4 regions of the Peribacillus sp. NPDC076916 genome follow, and region 4 is predicted to be linked to each of the others. Evidence: riboswitches for the same ligand, from Rfam matches in the RefSeq annotation. Region 4 holds a riboswitch; each other region holds the start of a gene.
What was found. Region 4 has a riboswitch for preQ1 ahead of queF (preQ(1) synthase). Riboswitches for the same ligand answer to the same signal wherever they lie in the genome.
Positions count from the first base shown of each region.

Region 1: it holds a riboswitch for preQ1, as region 4 does, so the genes downstream of both, ACQKFG_RS24350 (QueT transporter family protein) here and queF (preQ(1) synthase) in region 4, are expected to answer to the same signal.
Region 2: it holds a riboswitch for preQ1, as region 4 does, so the genes downstream of both, queC (7-cyano-7-deazaguanine synthase QueC) here and queF (preQ(1) synthase) in region 4, are expected to answer to the same signal.
Region 3: it holds a riboswitch for preQ1, as region 4 does, so the genes downstream of both, ACQKFG_RS11780 (VUT family protein) here and queF (preQ(1) synthase) in region 4, are expected to answer to the same signal.

Region 1 is NZ_JBNNIU010000014.1:53,114-56,225, reverse strand. It holds gene ACQKFG_RS24360 (PAS domain S-box protein) at 1-360, opposite strand, end outside; gene ACQKFG_RS24355 (TVP38/TMEM64 family protein) at 476-1,132, opposite strand; gene ACQKFG_RS24350 (QueT transporter family protein) at 1,254-1,739, opposite strand; PreQ1 riboswitch class I at 1,746-1,790, opposite strand; gene ACQKFG_RS24345 (YbaK/EbsC family protein) at 1,961-2,482, shown strand; gene ACQKFG_RS24340 (hypothetical protein) at 2,613-3,112, shown strand, end outside.
Region 2 is NZ_JBNNIU010000003.1:451,646-454,757, forward strand. It holds gene ACQKFG_RS11730 (methyl-accepting chemotaxis protein) at 1-1,393, opposite strand, end outside; PreQ1 riboswitch class I at 1,579-1,621, shown strand; gene queC (7-cyano-7-deazaguanine synthase QueC) at 1,677-2,342, shown strand; gene queD (6-carboxytetrahydropterin synthase QueD) at 2,342-2,812, shown strand; gene queE (7-carboxy-7-deazaguanine synthase QueE) at 2,805-3,112, shown strand, end outside.
Region 3 is NZ_JBNNIU010000003.1:457,635-460,746, reverse strand. It holds gene ACQKFG_RS11800 (PadR family transcriptional regulator) at 1-50, shown strand, start outside; gene ACQKFG_RS11795 (hypothetical protein) at 196-393, opposite strand; gene ACQKFG_RS11790 (hypothetical protein) at 423-656, opposite strand; gene ACQKFG_RS11785 (hypothetical protein) at 740-889, opposite strand; gene ACQKFG_RS11780 (VUT family protein) at 910-1,452, opposite strand; PreQ1 riboswitch class I at 1,503-1,545, opposite strand; gene ACQKFG_RS11775 (SRPBCC family protein) at 1,765-2,238, shown strand; gene ACQKFG_RS11770 (SRPBCC family protein) at 2,286-2,726, shown strand; gene ACQKFG_RS11765 (HD domain-containing protein) at 2,936-3,112, opposite strand, start outside.
Region 4 is NZ_JBNNIU010000005.1:251,696-254,807, forward strand. It holds gene ACQKFG_RS17915 (aspartate kinase) at 1-1,060, opposite strand, end outside; gene queF (preQ(1) synthase) at 1,264-1,764, opposite strand; PreQ1 riboswitch class I at 1,869-1,914, opposite strand; gene ACQKFG_RS17925 (EamA family transporter) at 2,045-2,902, shown strand; gene ACQKFG_RS17930 (BA3454 family stress response protein) at 2,995-3,112, shown strand, end outside.

The DNA.
Region 1 (3,112 bases), on a different contig from region 4:
GAGCTCACTGTCTCTTTTTCCCTTATAGTCTACATGCTCCAATTGAAATAATTGCAGGCCGAAGGTATTGGATTCAAGCCAACGGCCATCACCATCCTTGAAATTAACGAAATCCACCATTGAATTGATGAGTGTACGCCGACGTTGCTCCGCTTCTTTTAATTGCTTGAATTCTTCCCTTTTAGCTAAATAAAGATATAAAACCAAGCCTATTGATAAAAGGAAAACAAATCCTTCCGCTCTTTGAAGTTGAATGAAGACCTCTTTGTTTTGGATATTTGTAGTTAAAAAATAGTCGAACACGACTAGTGTAAGAATCCCGGATAGGATATATATTGCTAAGATGGAGCGTTTGGACATGGAGATTCTCCCTGATTTTAAGACATTTCTAAGGTAAAATTACATACACATTTTAACAAACTATCGGAAAAAAATATATGCAGAATCCTAAATAAAAAAACAGGGGCCAAAGTGGTCACCTGTTTTTTCTGAAAAAGGTTTGTTTCTTTTTCTTTTTTGCACGCTTATAGATAATGAAAAATAGTAAGAGGACGAGTGCAAGTGCTGCTAGTGTATATTGGTTCATTTCAACAGATAACAGTCCATATGGAATGAGTGAAAGGAAGAAAAAGTAAATAAGGTTACCAAGTGCCGTCGCTAATAAAAAATCCTTGAAAGTGACGGTGCTGACACCAGCTACCAAGTTAATTAAGCTTGTTGGGATCAAAGGGAAAATCCTGCCTGTAAAAACGTACATGAAGCCATGCTCGACAACAGTTTCTTGCCATTTTTCGCTAATTTTCTGTATGAGAAGCTCCTGAAACCAGTTTCTTGCTGCATAAAAAATGAAACCTGAGGCAACAACGCTTGTAAACCAACTCCATAGATATCCATATATGAATCCGAATATCGTGACATTGATGGTCAGGAGCAAAATTAAGGGGATGATTGTAAAAGAATTTTGTACAAACATCAATACGAATGTCACAATAAATGTAAGCAAAAGGTTTTCCTTCAAAATGCCAATAACAGAATCCAGATCACTTTTCCAAACCAAAGTGAATAACTCTGCATTATAGAAAATAAATATTGCGATTACCAATAGACCGATCATGGTCAGGATTTTTTTCAAAGGGCCACCACCATTCTTACTAGTAGTTTATCATTTTCGAGTTCATTGGTGAAAAAAAGAGCTGCCGCATCATTGCAGACAGCTCTTTCCATTATAGTGGGTTCACGACACGAAGATTCCATTAAAGCCACTTTTCAAACTGAATTCTTTTGTTCATTCCATAAATGATTGGCGCTCCAATCAAGAGGACAACGAATTCACCGACAGCCGTGGTCATCCAGCTTAACCAGAATGGGAAGCCCAGGGCAAGATTCAGCTCAATTGCAATTAAAAACATTGTGAACGTGAAAAAGATAATCGTGGCGATCATCCGTCCTTTAATGCCTTTTATGAACCGAGAAACAAAAATGACAAGCAATAAGGCGAGCAGAGATTGCCCCACCCCGAAAATCAAGTCATATGGCACCATCGGCGAAAAGAGCAGATTCGATATGAAGACTCCGCCGACGATACCGTAGATATACTTTTTATTGAATACAATCAGATGATTCAATATTTCCGGTACACGAAATTGGAACATCTGAAATGATATTGGTTGGAACACCAATGAGACCGCCACATACAAGGCAGCCAATAACCCGCTTATTACGAGTGTACGAACATTCATTTTACTCTCTCCCTAGTTTTTTATCGTGGGATGGTTACGAACCACGTTTAGGCGTTTGCCCGATGTTTAATAGTATCCCATGTAAGCTTGTTTCGTCAATTTGTAAAGAATGGTTTTAATTTATAAGTTTCCAAGCAGGGGAAGTAGCTCAATTGGATTTTGATTTATTGCAATGATGGATGATATTATTTCAATATGTACTTCAAAGGAGTGAATATAGGATGTCGATCGAGAGTGTCAAAAGCCATTTTAAACAATGGGATCGGGAAGGCGATGTAATGGAGTTCGAAACATCGAGTGCTACGGTGATTGAAGCAGCGGAAACCATCGGTGTTATCCCAGCGCGGATTGCTAAGACTCTTTCCTTTAAGGGAGAAGGTGAAAATGCCATTTTGGTTGTTGCCGCAGGGGACGCGAAAGTGGATAATAAGAAATTTCGTCAGACGTTCGGTTTCAAGGCACGTATGCTTTCACCTGAAGAAGTGCTTGCACAGACCGGCCATGCCATCGGAGGAGTTTGCCCGTTTGGTCTGGCAAATGATCTAGCTGTTTTTCTTGATGTATCGATGAAACGCTTTGATACATTGTTCCCGGCTTGCGGCAGTGCGAACTCTGCAATAGAACTTAAACCCGCTGAATTATTTGAATATTCAGGTGCGGAGGATTGGGTGGATGTATGCAAAGGTTGGGAAGAGAAGGGGAATGAGGAAACGGCAGTAGGCAATGCAGTTGATGGCCATTGATGGTTTCAAAAAATCCACATGAATGGTATTGAGTCCACTACGGTGGACTTTATTTTAGTGGCGGCTGCATACATTTTCTATGATTAAAGCGGAAAACGGGCAGAAAGTGTTCCTAAGCGGAGGTTGAAAGATGTTAAATGGAAGCGAAAGAAAAAGCAATAGTAGCTATCTTAGTCTTAAAACTCTTTATGAAGAAAATATAACGGTTAAGAGCATTGCCCAGGAGCTTGAGTTTTGCCATAAAAATGATCTGGCACTGGATATTCAGAAAGCATTGGAAAAAAAGAATTTTGATATATTGGCAGTCCAAGATCAAGGGGAAATCATCGGTTATATCGAAAGGCAAGAACTAGGTGAAGGAACTATTTCCGAATATTTGAGAAACTTTTCGCCAAGGGAAATGGTTTCGGATTCAACCCCTTTGATCCAGCTTCTCCAGATTTTTAAGAATAAAACAAGGGTGTTCGTATTAGAGAATAATTCGATTAAAAAGTTGATTACCCATGCCGACCTTCAAAAGCCTCCGATCAGGATGCTGATATTCGGATACATTACCTTATTGGAAATGAGGATGAGCGATATCATCCAGGATAGATTCGGCGATGGCAGCTGGTATCCAATGATCAGCGA
Region 2 (3,112 bases), on a different contig from region 4:
GCGTGATCTGTTTCGTGCCTTCATCCACTTGTGCATAACCATCTTCCAGGGAGTGGACGACTGTTTTTGAATCCGTTTGAATGGCGGAGACAATATTGGTGATATCCCCAACGGAGTGTGTGACCTCTTCAGCGAGTTTCCGCACTTCATCGGCGACGACGGCAAAGCCCTTGCCATGTTCACCGGCACGAGCAGCTTCTATGGCAGCATTCAGTGCCAATAGATTGGTTTGATTGGATATATTCTTGATGACCTGTACAAGCTGCGAAATTTGCTGCGATTGGGAATCGAGCCCTTTCACTTGCTCTACGGCATTTTTTACAATCCCATCAATCCATTGCATCTGTTGGATAGAACTGCGCATTAAAGTGGTGCCCTCCTTGGTCAAGGAAAGGATTTCGGTTGAACTTTTAGCAACATCCACTCCTTCTAGGCGGGCCAACTCGATTCGGCCGGTGAAATCATCCATCATGCGAACTACTTCAGCTGCCCGGTTGGCCTGTGATTCCGAACCTTCCGAAAGTTCATGCATGGTAGTTGCTATTTGTTTGCTGCCCTGCTGGACTTCATTTGCTGATTGAGTCAGATTCTCACTTTGGTTGGAAACGGATTCGGATACAACGAGCATTTTTTCGATCGTATCACGGAGGTTTTTCTGCATTTGGTTGGCGGATACCGTTAATTCGCCCATTTCATCATATGACTTTTGCTCCAGGGGCTCATGATTCAGCTCTCCGTCAGCCACCATTTTCATCCTGTCCCTGATTTTAAGGAGGGGGGTGGTAATGAGGTTGGCAGTCACAAGCGCCAGCAGAAGGCCGATAAGGACTGCCGCAATGGATATGATGATACTTGTCGCCTTTACCGATTTCCCGCTTGCGATGACGGTTTCACCTGAAGCGACAATCAATTCCTCGCGTTCCGAAGCAAGCTCCTTGAAACCCTCCATTACTTCATTGCTGATTGGCGCCACTTCATTTTTGAGTATCTCTTTCGCTCGTTCTTCATTTCCCTTTTCATATTGTGGAAATACCCGGTCGACAATCATCAACCTCCAATCCCCGCTTTTCTCGATCAATGCCTTCACTTTATCAGAGTCGCTCGAAGCCAGGAGATCTTCCTGGATGACCTTGCTGTCTTCAGTATATTGTAGGAACCTTTCTTTATAACTCTCGTCACCATATAGAATATAGGCTCGGGCGAATGCGGTTCTTTGTGCTAGATTATATAGCAGCTTTTCATCTTGGATAAGAAGCGGAAGTTCCTTTTCGATGATATCCTGGGAATATACCAGTGACTTGTTGCTGCTGTAAATGTTGAATGCTCCTAAGATGACACATAAAGATATGATGAGTGAAAATGCCACCAATACCTTTCCTTTAATGCTTTTCAAATTAATGGACCCCTTTATCGATATTTTAATCACACTATTTTATCGGACGGATAATGGGATATTTAAGCAATGAAAAGATAACCAAATTTTCCATCAGCTCTACTATTCACTAAATATATTCATCTTGATTTATGATCGTTTTCAAGTTACTATTGACTTGGAAAAATATAATATTCCGCGTTAAGGCGGAAGAGGTTCTAGCTACCCTCTCAAAAAAACTAAGGAGAAACAGTGCTCTATTCTTAGGGTGCTGTTTTTTTCCGTAAAAAGGAGTTTTATAGAAATGAAGAAGAAAGAAAAGGCAGTGGTTGTGTTTAGCGGAGGTCAGGACAGTACGACGTGCCTGTTCTGGGCATTGGAGAGATTTGAGGAAGTGGAAGCGGTGACGTTCGATTATAATCAGCGGCATAGCTTGGAAATCGAATGCGCTCAAAACATCGCCAAGGAATTGGGCGTGAACCATCATATCCTTGACATGTCGCTGTTGAACCAACTGGCACCGAATGCATTGACGAGAAGTGATATTGCAGTTGAGGACGGAGAAGAAGGGGAGTTGCCGTCGACTTTCGTACCAGGGAGGAATTTGCTGTTCCTTTCGTTTGCAGGAGTGCTGGCGAGTCAGATTGGCGCTAAACATATTGTCACCGGTGTCTGTGAAACGGATTTCAGCGGATATCCTGACTGCCGTGATGTATTCATTAAATCGTTGAATGTGACCTTGAACTTGTCAATGGACCAGTCATTCGTGATTGATACGCCGCTAATGTGGCTTAATAAAGAAGAAACATGGGAGCTTGCGGATCAGCTTGGCGCCTTCGACTTTGTCCGCGAAAAGACCCTGACTTGCTATAACGGAATCATCTCCGACGGCTGTGGAGATTGTCCGGCATGTAATCTGCGGAAAAAAGGACTGGATGACTATGTAAGCAGACGGAAGGTGCTTTCATGATGTACGGTTTTACTATAGTGGATAAACTCCAAAAAATAGATGAAGATATTCAGCGCAGTCAATTGAAGTATACAACCAAGAGGGTTCTCGTGAGTAAGGAATTCACCTTTGACGCGGCGCACCATCTGCATGACTATGAAGGAAAATGCAAGAACCTGCATGGCCACACATATAAGGTCATATTCGGATTGAGCGGATATACGGATTCACGCGGTTTGATGATAGATTTCGGGGACATCAAGGATATATGGAAAAATGAAATTGAAATCCACCTGGATCATCGTTATTTGAATGAAACCCTGCCGCTCATGAATACAACAGCTGAAAATATGGTTGTCTGGATTTATGAAAAAATGGCCGAAGCCCTTTCATTAAAAGAATATGAGTGTGCTAGAGTCGAATTTGTTCGACTATACGAAACGCCGACAAGCTATGCCGAAGCCAGACGGGAGTGGATGGAAAGTGAGTAAACTCCCGGTTATGGAAATCTTCGGACCGACCATCCAAGGTGAGGGAATGGTCATTGGTCAAAAAACCATGTTCGTTCGGACGGCCGGATGCGATTATTCATGTGCCTGGTGTGATTCCGCATTTACTTGGGATGGCACCGGTAAGGAAGATACCGTCCAAATGACTGCTAGAGAAATATGGGATGAGCTGAAGCGAATTGGGGGTTCCGGTTTTTCCTTCGTGACGATATCAGGCGGAAACCCGGCTCTGCTGAAAAACCTAGACGGCTTGATAGCGATCTTGCATGAAAATAAAATGAA
Region 3 (3,112 bases), on a different contig from region 4:
GCTTTTACTTCCTGGAAAATTTAGTCCGGAAAAGCGCAGAGCAATTCTAAACAAAATAAAAAGCTCCCTGCACCCATTACTTGGAGGCGCAGGAAGCTTTTTTTTGCCGAATTTGGGCTGTTTACTCGTGAATTCATACCGCATTCATGATTTTCGTACCGTTTACTCGTGAATTTCGCACTTTTACTCGTGAATTCATACTGCACTCATGATTTCGCACCGTTTACTCGTGAGTTTCGCACTTTCACTCGTGAATTTGGCACTTTTACTCGTGAATTTGGCACTTTTACTCGTGAATTTGGCACTTTTACTCGTGAATTTTACTGTTTTACTCGTGAGTTTGGCACTTTTACTCGTGAGTTTTGCACTTTTACTCGTGAATTCATACTGCACTCATGATTTCGCACCTTTTACTCGTGAATTCATACTGCACTCATGATTTCGCCCCCTTTACTCATGAGTTTCGCACTTTTTCTCATGAGTTTGGCACTATTACTCATGAGTTTCGCACTTTTACTCGTGAGTTTCGCACTTTTACTTGTGAGTTTCGCACTTTTTCTCATGAGTTTCGCACTTTTACTCGTGAGTTTGGCACTATTACTCGTGAGTTTCGCACTTTTACTCGTGAATTTTGCTGTTTTACTCGTGAGTTTCACACTTTTACTCGTGAATTCATACTACACTCATGATTTCGCACCTTTTACTCGTGAGTTACTCCGTTCACGCAACAAAAAAAGACCTAATTAGGTCTTTTTTTGTCTATTCCTTTATGCTTGCGATAATTGGCGCAAGAGAGCTTCATACAATCCCCTTGAACATGCGGGCCATATTTTTCACGAAAGGCCTCGAGGCAATAGCATTTATCTTCTTCTTTTTTGGTTCCATCCATCGAGTGCATCCCTCCTAGCTTTAACTGGAGACTACACGTTTCTCCAGCTCTACGTTGATTCGTCCCAACAGTACGGCACCAATTGACTGAATGATCGTTTTAACGATGATTTGGCCGATGACCGCAGCGGGTACTGCTTCCCATGGCAATATATTGGCACCCAATGGACTTAGGCCAATCACGACAAATATCACCGAATCGAAAAACCCTCCAACGATTCCGCTGTAAAACACTCTCCAACTCATAGGGAGTTTTAAACGGGTATATATTTCCGTATCCGCTGTTTCTGCGACCACGAACGATAATGCGGAAGCAAATACAATCAATAACGTATCTCCTAATAAAAATGATACACACGCAGATAAAATAAGTGCAATGACGATACATATATAGGTCTTTGCGCGGCCGAACTTATTCTGGACGAGATCTCGAAAGATGAAGGTTCCCCCGATGAGCAATGTACCCATTGGAATGATGAACATGCCAAATTGTAAGGGCGCAAAAGCTGCTGTAACCACATTCGCCGTGATGATGGATACTAAATACAATAAAATTCTTAACATTTCTTAATTCTCCTTATACAGAAAAAACAGCACCCTAAGAAAGAGCACTGTTCCCCTTAGTTTTTTTGAGAGGGTAGCTAGAACCTCTTCCGCCCGAGCGGATTATCATTTTCCTTATTTATCGTAGCTTGAAAGCGATTGGAAATCAAGAAGTTTCCATATCGCTTGTATCGGACAATGGTCAATGCAATGACTCTGCCGACTTTTGTCGCAGAAAACTGCTTGACCGGCTGTATATGAAAAGCCGAAAATGATTGGTAGAATAATGTTACGATCTTGATATGAAGTATAAACGCGAGGAGGAAAAAGATGATGAAAAAACCATCGTTTGTTCATGCTATTTATATCGCGACCACACCAGAGAAGCTTTGGGAAGCCCTGACGAGCGGTGAAGTCACGAAGAAGTACCATTTTGGATGCCAAGTCCAGTCTGACTGGCAAGAAGGCTCAAGCGTTAAATATATGCTGGAAGATGGGCGTATTACTGATCATGGTAAAGTACTCAAGTTTGAGCCGCTGCACCTGCTCTCGTTCACTTGGAACATGACAGGAGACGAAACACCTCGCGAGCAGCCTACTCGGGTCACTTTTATACTGCAGCCCATGGATGATTCGACTTTGAAATTAACGCTTAGGCATGAAGAGCTTTTGGAGACGGATTTCGTATATGATGATCATACCTTTGAAGGCTTGAATAATGGATGGCCAGCGATTCTAAGTAACCTGAAGAGCTTGCTTGAAACGGGACGGACCCTGCCGCCGATAACAGTAGAACGGGATAATTAAGTGGTAGTGGAAAACTATAAAGACACAAAGAAAGAGAGTTGATAGTGATGGATACGCAAATAATCACGAAATTCACAATAGTCAAACCAACCAATGAAGTGTTTGAAGCTATAGTGGACCCAGAAAGAATCGGGAATTTCTGGTTCTCATCGAGTTCTGAAAGATGGGAACAAGGCAGGACGCTTACATTGAGATATAACGAATACGATGCTGAAGTGGTTATTCATGTATTGGAAGTAGAGGAAAATAGGAAAATCGTGTTCGCATGGGGAGGAAATGATCAAGAAACGATAGTTACAATTACCCTAAAAGAGTCGGATAAAATGAGTACAATTATTGAAGTGAACGAATCAGGTTTGAAAGAGGACGACCCCGAATTGATAAATAAAATGATAGGACAAAAGGAAGGTTGGGTTTATACATTAACGTGTTTAAAGGGTTACTTAGAAAATGGTGTTAATACTTTGAGAGCATCCATAATTTTTTAATTTTTAAAGGGTGCTGGTTCAGATTAGATAGATCAGGCACAATGGTACTTAAGATTTTTAAGCATGTTGTTCCTTTTGATAAGTCTTACCTTCTTTCCTTAATCAAGGTCAAAGAAAGCATACGAGAGGAGACTTTAAATGCTTCCGAGAAAAAACTCAAGGATGAATATCCTTGAGTTTTATATTTTCCATATGGTTTAACATAACATTCAATCGGAAATCACTTTTAGATATATGCCCTTCGAAGCTTTTTTATAGGCTTCAATTCCCATTTTCTTGACTCTCTCTGATAAACTCGATGCTCTTAATAATTGGGTTCCTTCAATAACGGAAGGATCAATAAGGCGCACTTTATTTTTCCGATGTAAATCGTATTCCAATTGATT
Region 4 (3,112 bases):
GTCTTAGAATAAGCGTCACATCATCGATGCCTGATGGAATATGTTCATATGAAACTCCATAATCTTCGAGGATGTGCAGCAGTTTCCGGCCAAAACCAACTTCCCTGTTCATCAAATATTTGCTAATGTAAATGCTGCAAAATCCTTTATCACTTGCAATGCCAATAACCGGTCCGTTCGTATTATCCCGTGTACTTACAATGCGGGTACCTTGTGCCGCCGGATTGTTCGTATTCTGGATATGGACAGGTATTCCCGCTCGGAATGCTGGAATCAGCGCCTCATCATGAAATACCGAGAAACCTGCATAAGAAAGTTCACGCATTTCACGATAAGTTAATTCCCGGATTCCCTTTGGGTTGGAAACCACATTTGGATTCACCGCATAAACGGCATCCACGTCCGTAAAGTTCTCATACAGATCAGCTTTGACCCCATTCGCAAGAATCGAACCCGTAATATCGGAACCGCTTCTTGAGAAGGTTAAAACATCACCATCTAACGTATAACCGAAGAACCCTGGGAATACTACGATTCCAGGCTCATCACGCAGAGCATATAACCGATCATAAGATTCTGGCAGCACCTTGGTAAAACCACCTTCATCCGATACGATCAAGCCAGCCTTCTTCGGATTTATATACTGCGCCTCTACTCCAAGGCTTTGGAAATAACCTGCGACCAGCTTTGCATTATTATCCTCGCCACTGGCCTTCAAAGTATCCAAATAGCGCTTCGGGTTAGTTTGGTCTGCATGCAACAGCGCCATTAAATTTTCGCGGATCCCAGTGACGACACTCTCGGATATATCCAGTTCTTCAGCAATGCTCGCATAGCGGGATACGACATCTTCTATCAAATGCTCTCCGTTATCCCCGCGCAGCTGCTGTTCCGCAGCTTCAATCAATAAATCCGTCACCTTTATATCATCGGAATTGCGTTTCCCTGGAGCCGAAACGACTACAATCTTCCTCTCTGGATCAGAAACAACAATTTCGAATACCTTTCTCAACTGTTCACCTGACGCAAGTGAACTTCCACCAAACTTTGCAACTTTCATCTCGACAACCCCTATTTTCGTAAATATTCTGTCAAAATTAACTCTCCCTATTATTACGCTTTTTCTCGAAACAATCAAGTGGAAATTCCGTTACTGAAGGACAATTGTATTTTTAAAAAGGACAAAACGACAAGACCACTAATCGATAATAGCTAAAAAACTAAAAAAGACAACGGGCATTTGCCCATTGTCTCTCCTATTCTTTAGCGATTATCCACGGTTTCAGGATATAAGTCATGGTTCATCAAGCGGTAATCCGCCATTTCCTCATACTTCGTACCTGGTTTCCCATAATTCGTGTAAGGGTCGATGGAAATTCCGCCCCTAGGTGTAAACTTGCCCCAGACTTCAATATATTTAGGATCCATCAATTCGATTAAATCATTCATGATGATGTTCATGCAGTCTTCATGGAAATCACCGTGATTGCGGAAGCTGAATAAATAAAGTTTCAATGATTTGCTTTCCACCATTTTCACACTTGGAATATAGCTGATGTAAATGGTCGCAAAGTCCGGCTGGCCCGTTATCGGACATAAGCTAGTGAATTCCGGGCAATTGAATTTGACGAAATAATCCCGGTTCGGATGTTTGTTATCGAATGACTCAAGGATTTCAGGCGCATAGTCGAATGTATATTTTGTTCCTTGATTCCCAAGCAGTGTGATATCTTTTTTTAACTCTTCTTCTTTTCTTCCAGACATTGAAAGTCCTCCTAATCCCACGTTTCAGGGAGATTCATAAAATAGGCCTCTATATAACAAAAACCATATCTCCTCAAAGATATGGTTGATTCGCGAAAAATATCAAAGCCATAGTTTTTTTAAGAGGGTGATGCTATGAACCTCTCCCGTTTATCGGGAAATATTTTAAAATTGTCTTAGTAAATATAGAAAAAAATATCTAATCTGTCAATCATACTTCTAAAATTTGGTTTGATTCCTGCATGTATTCAGCTTAAAATGTAGAAGAAGTTTATCCTACATGAAGGAAGAGATTACGTCAATGTGGATTTTTGCAGCCCTCATCACGAGTTTATGTTTTGGAATCAATAACAGCATTTTTAAATGGAGTAGCGGAAAGGGTTACTCAAAAGTACATATCCAATTTTTCTTTTATTTTTCAGCTTTTATTTTGGCCATATCTTATGGAGTATCTGTGGATGGTTTACAGTTTAACTGGCTGTCCATCATGCTTGGTGGAGCCATTGGGGTACTGAACGCTAATGGTAATATCCAGATGGCAAGCGCCTTTGAAAAAGGACCGGCAAGCTTGACATCTCCTTTAATCGCAGCGAATGCAATATTCCCCATTCTCTGTGCAGCTTTAATTTTTCACGAACATATTTCTACTTTGCAGTGGACTGGAATCGTCTGCATGTTTCTCGCTACATTAGTCATTCAGTATACACCTAATGCTAAAGGCAACCATCAATATGTCCCTTGGATGATGCACACATTATTATCCATTTTATCTTTTGGTGTGCTAGGCATTCTTATGACGACATCAACACGTCTTCATTTAAATTCCCTTGATATCCTGGTATCAATGTATGGAGGGGGAACTCTTTATCTTCTTTCGGCTCTGGCCTTTAAAAAGGAAAAAATCAAGCTAAAGGAAGTCAAAATCGGTTCCTTGGTAGGCCTTTTAAGCACTATAGGCTATGGATGTTATTTCTTTGCGTTGAACACTGGCATCGCAAGCATCATCTTCCCTGTCGTCAGCCTGAACTGTTTAGTTGTCGTTTTCGCAGGATGTTATTTATTCAAGGAAAAACTAAAAAACTATCAAGTTGCCGGCGTACTTGCAGCATTAATCGGCATTATCTTGACTAAAATATGAATATAGTTCATTTACAAAAACGACCTGGCAGCCATGAGTACAAGCCAGGCCGTTTTTTTTATTATGCCGGGAAATAGGGTGGTCAAAAAAAAGTGTTGACACACCCTCGAAAATATCAGATAATTTTGAATATTAATTCTTTACGTTTCACTACTTTTGAAATGTTTGAAATATCCTCTGTCACGGGTATTAAAGAAATAGGTACAACCA